Regions from separate parts of the Fusibacter sp. JL298sf-3 genome, predicted to be linked through region 1. Evidence: riboswitches for the same ligand, from Rfam matches in the RefSeq annotation. Region 1 holds a riboswitch; each other region holds the start of a gene.
The links. A riboswitch is a leader RNA that binds a small molecule or an ion and turns the genes downstream of it on or off. The one in region 1 is predicted to bind cyclic di-GMP.
Positions count from the first base shown of each region.

Region 2: another riboswitch for cyclic di-GMP. It lies ahead of ACR6HW_RS15165 (hypothetical protein); the one in region 1 lies ahead of ACR6HW_RS13560 (Cna B-type domain-containing protein).
Region 3: another riboswitch for cyclic di-GMP. It lies ahead of ACR6HW_RS06015 (GspE/PulE family protein); the one in region 1 lies ahead of ACR6HW_RS13560 (Cna B-type domain-containing protein).

Region 1 covers NZ_CM132608.1:2,873,606-2,877,824, reverse strand. Annotated here, with positions in the region: gene ACR6HW_RS13570 (DUF5050 domain-containing protein) at 1-1,048, opposite strand, end outside; gene ACR6HW_RS13565 (M15 family metallopeptidase) at 1,210-2,145, opposite strand; cyclic di-GMP riboswitch class I at 2,445-2,531, shown strand; gene ACR6HW_RS13560 (Cna B-type domain-containing protein) at 2,560-4,219, shown strand, end outside.
Region 2 covers NZ_CM132608.1:3,172,761-3,176,979, reverse strand. Annotated here, with positions in the region: gene ACR6HW_RS15180 (hypothetical protein) at 1-127, opposite strand, end outside; gene alr (alanine racemase) at 224-1,408, opposite strand; gene acpS (holo-ACP synthase) at 1,432-1,803, opposite strand; cyclic di-GMP riboswitch class I at 2,064-2,149, shown strand; gene ACR6HW_RS15165 (hypothetical protein) at 2,174-2,407, shown strand; gene ACR6HW_RS15160 (UBA domain-containing protein) at 2,628-3,080, shown strand; gene ACR6HW_RS15155 (DUF4342 domain-containing protein) at 3,103-3,597, shown strand; gene ACR6HW_RS15150 (response regulator transcription factor) at 3,734-4,219, shown strand, end outside.
Region 3 covers NZ_CM132608.1:1,214,664-1,218,882, forward strand. Annotated here, with positions in the region: gene ACR6HW_RS06010 (type IV pilus twitching motility protein PilT) at 1-1, opposite strand, end outside; gene ACR6HW_RS06015 (GspE/PulE family protein) at 1-1,667, opposite strand, end outside; cyclic di-GMP riboswitch class I at 1,911-1,995, opposite strand; gene ACR6HW_RS06020 (prepilin peptidase) at 2,069-2,818, opposite strand; gene ACR6HW_RS06025 (hemerythrin family protein) at 2,808-3,227, opposite strand; gene ACR6HW_RS06030 (aromatic acid exporter family protein) at 3,227-4,090, opposite strand.

The sequences.
Region 1 (4,219 bases):
TCGTATGTGATTTCGACTGGTTACGCTCTACATTTTCAGATAGTTCGACTTTCTCAAGGCCGCTCCCATCAATTTGGATGCGGTACCAATGGTACACACTGTCTTTTTCTTTTGGACGTGCGTGGAAGTAAAGCCAGTCCTCCATGCGCATCAGATAGTTGTTAGATACAATTAGCGGCACGTCAAACACCTGAGTTTCCCCTGAAACGTAATCGGTGTAGCATACGGTGTAATCGTCCATATCTTGCTTTTCTGGCTCTCGGTAGTATATATGATAGGCACCCTCTTCTTCGTATTGAACAGCGCGCCCACCGGTGCCTAAAGGCTCCACTTCCATTGTCTCGAGATTGTATCGATTCCAGTTCGCATAAAAATAATCATCTATGATGTTGAATACACCACCAAATGTGGCAATCTCATCTGAAAACACTTTGTTTTCCAAAGTCTCTAAATCTAAATACCAAAGTGTATCGAACCCATGAGTCATATAGTAAAGGCCCGAACCAATTATCATATAATCTCTTGGGTAGATGTCTTCAAATACATGCTTTTCCTCAGTAACAATATTGTAAGCACATAAATTCCTCAAGGGCGCATTATCCAGTTCTACCGTATAATAAAGCTTCTCCTCATAGAGATACGCCGCTGAAGACGGTGCCTTTTCAATTTGCGTCAGTTCAGTGCTGTCTTTCTTCATTTTATAAACGCGATAAGGGTTATCGTATTCGCCAACCTCTTCTAAGGGGGCAACAAAGTACAGCCAGTCGTCTTTATCCCATAAAAAGCTCACGCCTGTATCCAGCAGCACTTCTCGCGTCGTCCCATCGCGTTTCACTTTGTTCAGCCGGTACATTTCTTCAGAATGTACAACATCATCTGAGATATAGTAATACGAGTCGTCCATTGCCATCTTCTTAAAATGCATCCAGTTCATTGCCGCATAGGGTTCGTCTCCTAACGGTTTTTCTTCAGGCGCTTCTAAAACAGTTCCCCGACATCCGACCAACGTCAACAAAAGTACCATCACAAGCCATTTATACCCCTTCATATGTATCCCCCATAAAAAAATATTTTTTTATAGTTTAACATATTATCGCCGGAAACGTCATCTTAAACCCTTACATTTTTCAGAAAATTACAAAAACCCAGTGAAGAAGCAATGACCTCCATCGAGGTGACAGAGGGCATTTCGTCGTCACTGGGTTTTAATTATTTTGAAGGATTGACGAGGTACATGGCGTGGTACGCGTCAAAAGTGATGTCTTCTGTTTTTATAAATTCTGCCACTTCTCTTCCGACAAATCGATAGTGCCAGGGCTCATACATATACCCCGTTTCCCCTTCAAGTCCCTTTGGGTAACGTAAAATATAGCCGTAAGTGTGCGCGTTGTCAGAAAGCCATCGAAAGGCCTCCGTATCTTCAAACCGCTCGGCAATCTGGTTGAGGTCTATGGCGAGCCCAGTCTCGTGTTCAGAATGTCCCGGACGCGCAGAAAAGCGATCGGCTTCAGATTTACCACTACGTGCCACATAGTTGTCGTAGAGGCGTTTTTGAAAATCATGTGTCCTGTAAGCAGAGACAATGGTCAAGGACACGCCCTCGGCTTTTGCCGCACTGTGCATCTCTACAAAAGCATCTAAAGCTCTTTGGTCGAGTCTGTAGGTCTTCGAATCGTTCAAATGATAGGACGCCGGCACATCAGTCAACTGTTCGATTTTGTAGTCCGCAGGAATTTGATTGAACTTGTTGCAGAGTACCATAAGCGTGTTCATCTGCGCTGCCGGCTCAATGGCATCGTCGCTGTAAAATGCGTAATCGAGCTTCATGTTGACCTCTCGCACCACACGCGCATCGTCGTATTCAGGGTAACGCGTAGCATATGCCTCATACCGCTCGGCATTTTCTGACGTGTAATAAGGCACCTCTTCAAAAGGCAAAGCCGCCTCCACAGTCGGTGTCTCAACTACCGGCTGCGCTTCTTCTGCCATAGGGGGTTCCGCCACTGCCGGCACTTGTCCATCTTCTGACAACATACTTTGAATCCCCTTAAAAGCCCATCGCCCTCCTAATACAATTAGTGCCAATACTGTGAGTACCCTCACGCGAAACCAAAAACGCTTTTTTTCAATTTCCTGCCTAGTCATCTCTTACTCCTGTCATATCTTTTTATTGAGGTTGAATTTCTTTTAATATTATAATGGAAAAAGCCCAATTTATCTACTTTTCCTATCGTGAAATCAATAACAAAGGTTTACTTTTGCTGAAATTGCGTATTATAATAAATACAAGTTAGAAATTGGGGGCATCTGTTTTTCACAAGTGATTGTCATACCGATAATCCTACCAAGCATTCCATCAATCAATACATACATCATCTGTGACTACTGGGGGATTCCATTTCTTACACACATGCCGATAGAAAACTCTATCCTTATTTTACATGTAACGAAAAAGGCAAACCTAGCGAAAGCTTGGGACGCAAAGTCTGGAGTCTAAGGTGGTTTACCACGATGATCGTCCGACTGCCAAAATCAATTTTTTGGCAAAGGAGTGTTTACATGCGAACCAAAAAAATCTTTTCCCTTCTATTGAGCTTACTGCTCATAGTCGGCACCTTGCCGCCACTGTCTTTTGCAGCGGCATTGACGCCGATATTGTCGGATTCTGGCGCCGATGCGCCAACACCTCTTCCGACCGCGCTCTCTGACGGACAAGTATTTACCGATAAGTCCGTTTACGACATGGGCGACGGCAACTTTGAAATCAAACTCACCGCACTCGGGCAAAACTTCAAACTGGACAATCCCGATCCACAGGAACTCATCGACGTCTTACTGGTCCTGGACCGCTCCGGTTCAATGGGCAGCAACGGCAGAATGACTTCCATGAAAAACGCCGCAAAATCGGCTATCGACAAGATTCTAAGTGTCGACGGCAACCGCGTGGCGATTTTGCCGTTCAGTTCTTACGCCAATTACAGCAACCGCGTCGACTTCACTAACAACGCGACGACGCTTGAAAACAAGATCGACGACTTGGAGGCAGATGGTGGTACATTTACACAGGACGCTTTCAGAGACGCCAGCAGAATGATGACCAACCGTTCCGACACCTCTCGCAAACCAATTATCATCCTTATGAGCGATGGCTACCCAACTTACTACTACAAGAAAAACATGTTTGGAACTGAATACCGCGGTGGAAACGGTGCAAACAGCAGTGGTGACCACGTCTGGGAGACTGTAAAAGAAGCCATGAAGGCGAAAAACGCCACCGCCAACCTCGACATCTACACCATTGGTTTTGAAATTGGGACATCACCCTACGCCATTGCCACCCTCATGCCGACAGAATCAAATACTGTCTATTACAGAGGCGGCGATGCTTTCAACCACAAATACTGGTCTGACGGTAGCAGCACCACTGTCGACGGCGCTTCTGAGCTCCTCGACATCATCGTCGATATTATCGACCCGTACATCAATGTCAAACCAATTGAAAAGCTCTCGTCTGGCACTTATTCAAACGTCGTCATCGAGGACGTTCTCGGAGACGCTTTTGAAGTGGACGGCGCCCTTCCTACAGGCGTCACACAAGACGGCAGCAAACTCACTTGGACCATCCCGGGAGATGAATTTAAAACAATGGACTCAGGCGCCACTTCTGTAGACACTGAGAAAGTCAACGCCGTTATCATCAAAGTCAAACTTAAAGACTCGGCGTCTGCTGGAACACACTACACCAACGATAGCGCCAAGTCGAAATTTACAGTACATGAAGGCAACCCATACACACCGTATGAAGACAATCGTGGCAGTTTACTCGAAACGACACTACCAAACAACGGTTGGGTCGTCCTCACTATGCCGAACACCGAAGTCGCCCTCACCATTAACAAAACGGTCACAGGGCCGGTAACTGGTGACAACACCTTTACCATTAACCTCTACGATGCGCCGACAGGCGGCAACCTCGTCAGCGGCCCTCACGCCATTACCGTTTCAGGTGCCGGTACAGCAAGTAAAGTCGCCCAACTCAGTATTGAAGACTCTAAGTTCGATGCAAATGGTCAGGTGACTTACTATGCAGACGAAATCGATACCGCCCCTGAATTTTGGAATTACGACAACAGCGCGCGTAAACCGATTCTCATCAACAGAGGCGATACCAGCGCATCAGTCACTTTTACCAACCAATACGCTCCAAAAGGGTCTGTTG
Region 2 (4,219 bases), 300 kb from region 1:
TGATTTGTGCCATGCTCTCATAGCCTTTTTTCATTTTCTCTATCGCTATGAGATGCTTACGTGAAATATCGACACTGAACTTTTTAGCCAGTTCTTCTTGTAGTAAACCGCGCGTATGTGTTTTCATAAAAATACCCCCAGTAAAACATTTAAATGTCCATACCGCGCTATCTTCTCCGTGTACAAGTTCTAACTTGCCTTGTAGATTATCATACCACATTTTTTAAAAAAAATCATGCATCAAATTAAAATCTTCGACATGTAGAATACTTGCATTTTGAAAATATACTCTCGGTACGCGTTTTCCAACCATACAAACAACTTCATAGTTAATCGTACCCAAATACGATGCATACACATCAATACTTATATCGTTACCTTCAGTTATACCGAATAAGACCACCTCGTCGTCTCGCTTCACTTCGAGATCCGTCACATCCACCATGCACTGATCCATGCAGATGGTGCCGACTATCGGGCGTTTTACACCGTCTACAGACACCTGTACGCGCCCTGCCAGCAATCTGGAAAAGCCGTCTGCATACCCAATGGGCAATGTGGCTATTTTACGGGTGCTGTCGGCGACAAAGCGATGACCGTAACTGACGCCGTCGCCGCGTTCAATCGTCCTGACTTGAGCGATGCGCGCTTTAAGCGACATGGCTTCTTTTAGTCGGACTGTGGAACGCCGCACTGCTTTTGAAGGGTATAGACCGTAAAGCATGATGCCGGCGCGCACCATATCGAACTGATACTCGGGTAAATCGATAATCCCAGCACTGTTCGACACGTGTAGCCGTCCATAATCAATACCGCGTGCCTTTAAAGCATCCGTCACCGAACAAAAGCGCCTCACTTGCTCGTGGGCAAATGACTTGTCCGCCTCATCAGCTTTGGCAAAGTGCGTAAATACCCCTTCTATCTTTATAGAGGGCAATGCACTTATGTTTGAAATAATCTCTACTGTCTCAGCGGTTGCGGGAAATCCCAGACGGCGCATCCCGGTATCTACCTTTAGATGCACCTGTGCCGTCTTTCCCAGTCTACCGGCAAGTGCAGACAGAAAGACCGCTTGAGTTTCGGTGAAGAGCGTCACCATAATGTCGCAAGCGAGTGCTTGCTCCAGATACGCCTCCGGGGTGTACCCCAAAACGAGTATCGGAACGTCTCGATAGACGTGGCGAAGTGCTAAGGCTTCAGACAGCGTCGCCACCGCAAATTGGTCGGCGCCGTTATCCAACAGCGTTTGTCCGATGTGTACGGCACCGTGACCGTAACCGTCGGCTTTAATCACCGCCATTACCGCGACGCCATCTTCGACGACGCGTTTCACCTCGCGCATATTGTGTGCCACACAATCCAAATCTATTTCTGCCCACACGGGGCGCAACAATCCACTGGCTTCCATATATAACCTCTTCACTCCCTATTTTAGTATATTGCTATAACAAATGCAATGGCGTGTTCTGCAGTATGCGAAAGTGAAATTTCAATGGCTTTTAAACCGTCTTCTTCTGCGCGCTCCCGAGCCCTGCCATACAAGGTGACATATGGCTTCCCTAGGGAATCACGTAAGATTTCAAGTTCGTTTAAATCAAAGCCTCTCACCCCGGTTCCAAAGGCCTTGGCAATGGCTTCCTTTCCCGCAAAATTTGCCGCAATTGTCTCTGCGCGCCCGTTCTTTTCTTCAAACAGCGCGCATTCTTTTTCTGTAAAAAAGCGTCTGACAAAATGTTCCTTACGCGTTATTAAGGCCTCAATTCGCTTGATTTCAACGAGATCGACCCCATTTTTTATCTTCATAGCAGACTCCTTCCACAAGATACATTATACACATTTTTCATAGTTTTGTGTTAAATTTTTAATAATCTACGCCGTGTTCTTTCTATTCAAAGAACTCTCAATACACCTTGAATTCCAAATATTTTGTGTTGTTTGAAATCATTTGGGTATATTGCACCAAAAGACCTTCAGAGGTTCTTTGTGACTTCTGACTTATTTTAAGGATAAACCTTGAAGTTTATACACTGTTCATTATATAATGATAAAGGCTAAATTGCCCTAGCAGATAAAGGCAAAATTACCGAAAGGTGATGACGCAAAGTCATGGGTCTAAGGAGGTTTCCTCTACGATTGCCAGACTCCCAAAGCAAAAGACGATGGAGGCATTAAAATGACAACAGAATTCAAACAAGCGATTTTTCAGTTTGTCAGTGAAGAATACGTGTATCAATCCCACAGTGCGCCACCTAAAGAGACGGTACTCAGTGATTTTATCGCCAAAGCCGAACACGGCAACGAAATGGCGACCATCTTCTTAGCGGAATGGTACCACGATCTCGTACACCGACAGGAGTATCGCTCAGATACCTTAAAAAAACTCAAACTCTTCTTTATGGGACATTAACATAATCAGCCTCTAGTCGCCGGACTTTAGCCGGTGGCAAGGGGCTTTTTTACGCGCTTTTCCAAGGAATAAGATACATCGTACCAAATATGTGCTTTGGCGTCAATCAGCCCCCTGGATAAATTCTAGCTGTTTTTTAACCTTTTGTAAGTGTCATATTAATCATGAACGCCTATAATGAGTTCAAGAGTTCGGTACACTGCTCAAAAAGGAGGTTAACATGTCGATAACACTTGAACAAATCGATCGCGTTATTGAACGAACCGGAGCCGATTATGCGACGGCGAAAGCAGCGCTGGAGGCATCGAACGGCGATGTCATCGAAGCCATTATCCAAATCGAAGGCGACACAACCGACACCGGCACAACTGACGACGCTTTTCAAGGTGAAAAGCCGGAACCCGAATGGCAGGAAAAAGCCAAATGGGCCTTGAAGAAAGCCTGCAAAGCCATCGAGTTCTCACTCAACATCAAAGTCATCTGGAAGAAAAATGACGTACAGCTTTTCGAAGTGCCGCTCTTACTCGTAGCGCTCTTCGTCTTATGGCTGATGCCGTTCTCATTAATCGTCATCGCATTGCCGTTTTTCTTCGGTATTAAGCTGTATATAAAGAGCGCGTTCGGCAAGACCAACGAAGTCTCTGAATGGCTGAGACAACGTACAAAATCGTAAACACGTTTATAAGGAGGTTATTATGTCAGTAAGTTTAGAAAAAATTGATATGCTCATGGAAAGAGCCAACATTTCCTACAAAGAAGCAAAAGACGCCCTGGAAAGACACAACGGGGACATGGTGGAAGCTTTAATCGAACTCGAGTCTTCCCAAAAAACAAATTACAACAAACAGAAAAAAGCACAGGGTGAGCGTCGCAAGCAAGCGCCTAGAAGAGATTTCTTCGACGACGTCAGCGCCTTTATTAAAAAGATGCACAAGACGTCGTTCACCATCGGTAAAAAGGGACACAAAGTCCTCGACTTGCCTTTGACCATTGCGTCCCTCATCATTCTGTTCACACTCCCGGTATCGCTTATCATCTTGTTGATTCCGCTCCTACTCGGTTACAAGTTTATCCTCATCGATGAAAAAGGCAAAAAAGTAAACTTCGGCGAGACGTTTTCAGAAAGCAAAGGCGCACCACAAGAAGAAGAAGTTAAAGTGGAACAAGAAGAAGTGGATCGCAGAGCGTAATCCCATGGCCTTGTCCTCCCAATGAAATGAAGCAAGGTGCCCGCCTTGCTTTTTTTCTTTTTCCGCGCCTTTCTCGTGGTATAATAACATTATACAAACAGTTTACCACTGTTAAATCCACGCTTTAGGAGGCAATATGCACAAGATATTAGTGATTGAAGACGATGTCAAAATCGCTCGTTTTATAGAGCTGGAACTCAAACACGAAGGGTTTGAGGTGGCAGCAGAACACAACGGTCGCGAGGGGCTCGAGCGCGCACTTGCCGAGCCGTTTGATCTCATCGTTCTGGACATTATGCTCCCGGGACTCAACGGCATGGAGGTCTGTAGGCGCATTCGTCTCAACTCACAGATTCCGATTATTATGCTCACGGCAAAAGACGACACCATGGATAAAGTCATGGGGCTGGACTTCGGCGCAGACGATTACATGACCAAGCCCTTTGCCATCGAAGAGCTTCTGGCGCGCATCCGCCGCATTTTCCGCACTGTGCGCCAAACGCCGATTTCAAACGCCAACGTCTTCGTCTCCGGCAATCTCGTCGTCGACTACAACCAGTACACCGTCGCTTACGGCGAAACGCCAATTGAGCTGACCAAAACCGAGTTCGACTTGTTGCAC
Region 3 (4,219 bases), 1.7 Mb from region 1:
TCCACTCTAAACGTCATACGTATCATTTCATCGATGGTGGTCACGCCGCCGGCCACCAGTTCCCTACACGTCTCCTGTAAGGTAACCAGACCACTTTCCTTGGCCTGTTTAAGCAGAGTTTCTGCATCCTGATTTCGGGTCACCATGGTCTTTATCACACGGTCCATAACCAGCACTTCGTGTATGGCGGTTCTGCCGGAGTACCCCGTTTGATTACAGGCGTTGCACCCAGTGCCTTTGTACAGATGCTGTACCGAATGTCCGAGCATTGCCTGTTCTTCTGCACTTGGCGTATATGCTGTTTTACACTTTAGGCATATTTTTTTCACGAGACGTTGTGCCACGACACCGACGACACTGGAGGCGATTAAGTATTCGGGAATCCCCATATCTGATAAGCGGGTAACGGTGCTTATGGTATCGTTGGTATGAATGGTCGAGAGAACCACATGACCCGTTATTGCCGCTCTAACGGCAATTTCTGCCGTTTCCACATCGCGTATCTCACCGACCATAACGATGTCGGGGTCTTGTCTGAGAATAGAGCGCAACCCCTCTGCAAACGTCAGACCCGCTTTGTTGTTCACTTGCACTTGGTTGATGCCCTCCAGTCGATACTCTACGGGGTCTTCAACTGTAATGATATTTTTGCTTACTTTGTTCAGCTCTTTTAAGAACGAATACAGCGTCGTCGTCTTGCCGCTACCGGTGGGACCGGTGACCAAAACAATGCCCTCGGGCACTTTCATAATTTTCTCCACCAGTCTCAAATTGTGTGCTGTAAAGCCTAAATCGTCTTTTTTAACGACGAGACTGCTCCGATCGAGAAGTCGTATAACGACTTTTTCGCCATAGACCGTCGGCAAAACCGAAATACGCATATCGATGGGAATGCCCTCTATGGTCGTTTCTACGCGTCCATCTTGCGGCAGTCGACGTTCGGAGATGTTCATTTTCCCCATGATTTTAATACGCGTTACCAACGCGCCATGGGTGGATTTCTCCGGCGTCATCACTTCTCTGAGATCGCCGTCGACGCGAAAGCGTATGCGGACGTTGCGTTCAAAAGGTTCTATGTGAATGTCACTGGCTTTCGAACGCACCGCTTGCGAAATAATGCTGTTGACCAAGCGCACCATGGGTGCATTGGTAACGTCTGCGTCTTCTTCGTCATTGATTTCTTCTAAAACGCCCGCTTGACTTTTATAATCTTCTACCGCTTTTGCCGCCGTTTCAGAGGTGTCGTAAAAGCGGTTGATGGCCTTGGCGATATCGAGCGAAGAGCTGATAACCTGCTGTATCTCAAGGCCGGTAATAATGCGAATATCATCCAGTGCAATGATGTCCAAAGGATCGGACATGGCCACTTTCAGCACATTTTTCTCAAGTGCAATGGGGATTAGCGAATGTTTGCGCGCCAAAGATTCGCTAATCAGCTTTGGTACTTTTGGGTCTATATAGATTGTATTGATGTCTAAATACGGAATGTCGTACTGCTGTTCGAGCACCTCAAAGAGCTGCTCTTCTGTAATCCAGTCTTGTGTAATAAGAACAGCACCGAGCTTCTGTCCCGAATCCTTTTGCAGTGCCAAGGCCTGCATCAGCTGGGCTTCTGTAATTACCCCATTTTGAACGAGGATGTCCCCAAGTCTCATTTTTAATTTCATATTGCCCCCAAGTTTTTATAGTCTATATTCAGTATACCGCAATTTGACGCCGAACTCAGTTATTTTTTATCGATGTTTGTTAAGTTCTTTATCGCCTATTTATAGAGCCCCCTAAACCAAGTAGAAATGAACAGGCCTTTGATGTGCTGTATCGGTGAACTCTCAACGATACAGTACACGATTATGTATAAACGCGCACCTATAGGGAACAGTTTTAGAAAATAAAAAAGGCTGCAGTATGTAAACTGCAGCCGAACCGTCATAGCACCATGCCTTAGACTTCATGCTTTGCGCCCTGTTTTTTCAAAACAGTTTGCCCAACTTATTATAATATATTTCTATACTCTTGTAAACAAATATTTAACTGCATAAACGCCTTACTGTCATAAGTGTCTTTCCAATTAGCCTTGCCAAAGCACAACCGCTAAACACGCCGACACAATAAACGGTGCCAACGCCAAGTGCCGTTCACTTGATTTGAAAACGACTTTTTTGAAAGCCGCGTAGACACCGGCACAAACAAACATCAACCAAAGTGCTGCCCATATGTACACGCCCCCAAGGACTGCGCCGACAACTAGAAAAAACTTGACGTCACCATATCCGAGGCCATTGCCGCCTGTGGTCTTGTTGGAAACCAGCGCCAGCCCATAGAGCACTAAAAATCCGGCCAAACTCCCTGCGAGTCCCATAAGCGGTGTTGTATACAAAGGATTTTTACCGACAAAACTCATGACCCAAAGGGGCACGGCCAACAGGAGCCCCATGAGCACACTCTTGTTGTGTATTTTGTGGTGGTCGATATCGATAAAAGCGACGACTATAAAATAAGCAGACAGCAGACAGTAAAAAGGCGTCGCCAGCTGAAAGCCAAAACGCGCAAAGATGCCTAGAAAGACTGCACTTGTCAAAAGTTCCACGCCAAGGTAACGCGCTGAAACAGGCGTCCCGCAGTGCGCACAGCGCCCCTTAAGCCAGAGCCAGCTGAACACCGGCACCAAGTCAATCGGCCGCAGTACCGTCTCACAAGTGCCACAACGACTTCTCGGGGTCACGACACTTACGCCTTGAGGGATTCTGTAAATACAAACATTTAAAAACGATCCCACCGCAAGGCCGATGAGACCGATGACTAGAAAATTACTCCACATTTTCTGATACCTGTTCGACAAAATACTTGTACTCAAAATCATCGCCTCTAATGTGGTCCACAATCCAAGTCGATAAAAACGCAAAGAGTTCCAAAAGCACCTCTTCAGGAGCGTGGGATAACCGTTCGCTTGAAACCTCTTCTAAGTACGCGATAAATCCGCGGTGCTGTGAACTGTGTACCTCGGACATGGGGTAGTTTACAGAGATAAGATACGCCTCTTCATCAGAAAAATGTTGTGTTGCAAACCGTTTCAACCCTTTGAGTAAGGCCTGCGCCTCGTCAAACAAATTGGGATCCTCCATAGCGCGCCTAAACAGCTGCTCCGTTTGATCTGTTAATTCCATAAGCTCTCGATGCTGTTTGTCCAGCGTCTCTACACCGACACTCAACGATACGTCCCACTTCATTATGGCCTCCTATCGACTTCATATTGGGTCATCATAGTTTTAATGGCAGACACATCCCCTTTACACTGTCGCACTTCAGGACGCGCTGTTTTTTCCATAATCTCTCCTAAATAATAATGCGCCAGATCTCTTATATTGTCAATACGAATTAGGTAATCTTTAACGCGCTCGGCTTTTCTTTTTTGGTGGGCCATATCCTTCAAAAGCGCTTCAAAAGCGTCGATGTCGCCAAGGATTGCCACCAAGTCCGCTTTTTGCTCGTGATAGGCGTCGACCCCATCGAGCGCACTGTGCCTCGACATAATAGCGTCTAAAGTCTCCGTGACATAGGTCATGCGCTTTTTCAGCATGCCTTTATAAAAGAAAATCGAAAACGTGTAATTGTAAAATAAAGCCACCGCTATCCCCGCTAAGAGGGCAAACATGCGCACGCCAAAAGTCAGCGGCATGCTCGGTGCTCCATTTGCGCCAACTTGTAGGTATTGGGTCATATAAATGGCTGTAAAAAACGCCACCGGGGATACCGCGCGCCAGTTAATGGTCAATGCCAAATAAAGTGTCAGGGCAACTGAGAGCGGCACAGTGACGAGGTTTACGCCAAACGCCGCAACGAGCACCGCCGTGACAAGCCCTCCCATTGCCGATGCCTCTATTTGCTCAAAGGCAATCTTGCACCCCGACCGGTTAACCGGTTCCAGTGTCAGCATCATCCCAAAGAGAACAGAAATCATATCTCGCCCCACAATGGGGTGGTCCTTAAACAACACATACGCCGTTAAGACGCCTGTAAAAGCTTTTAAAATATATAGTGGGGAATCGAACAACATGGCCTCTCGCCCCAATGTCCACTTAATTCTTCGCATCTGCGCCTCCTCGTTATTCTTTCTTAATTTATATCCTTTTTATTTTAGACTATTCATCATTATAGCCCCGACATCTGTCTATGCCTATGTAAAGTCATTACAAAACGTCATATCTTATCGCAGTTTTCG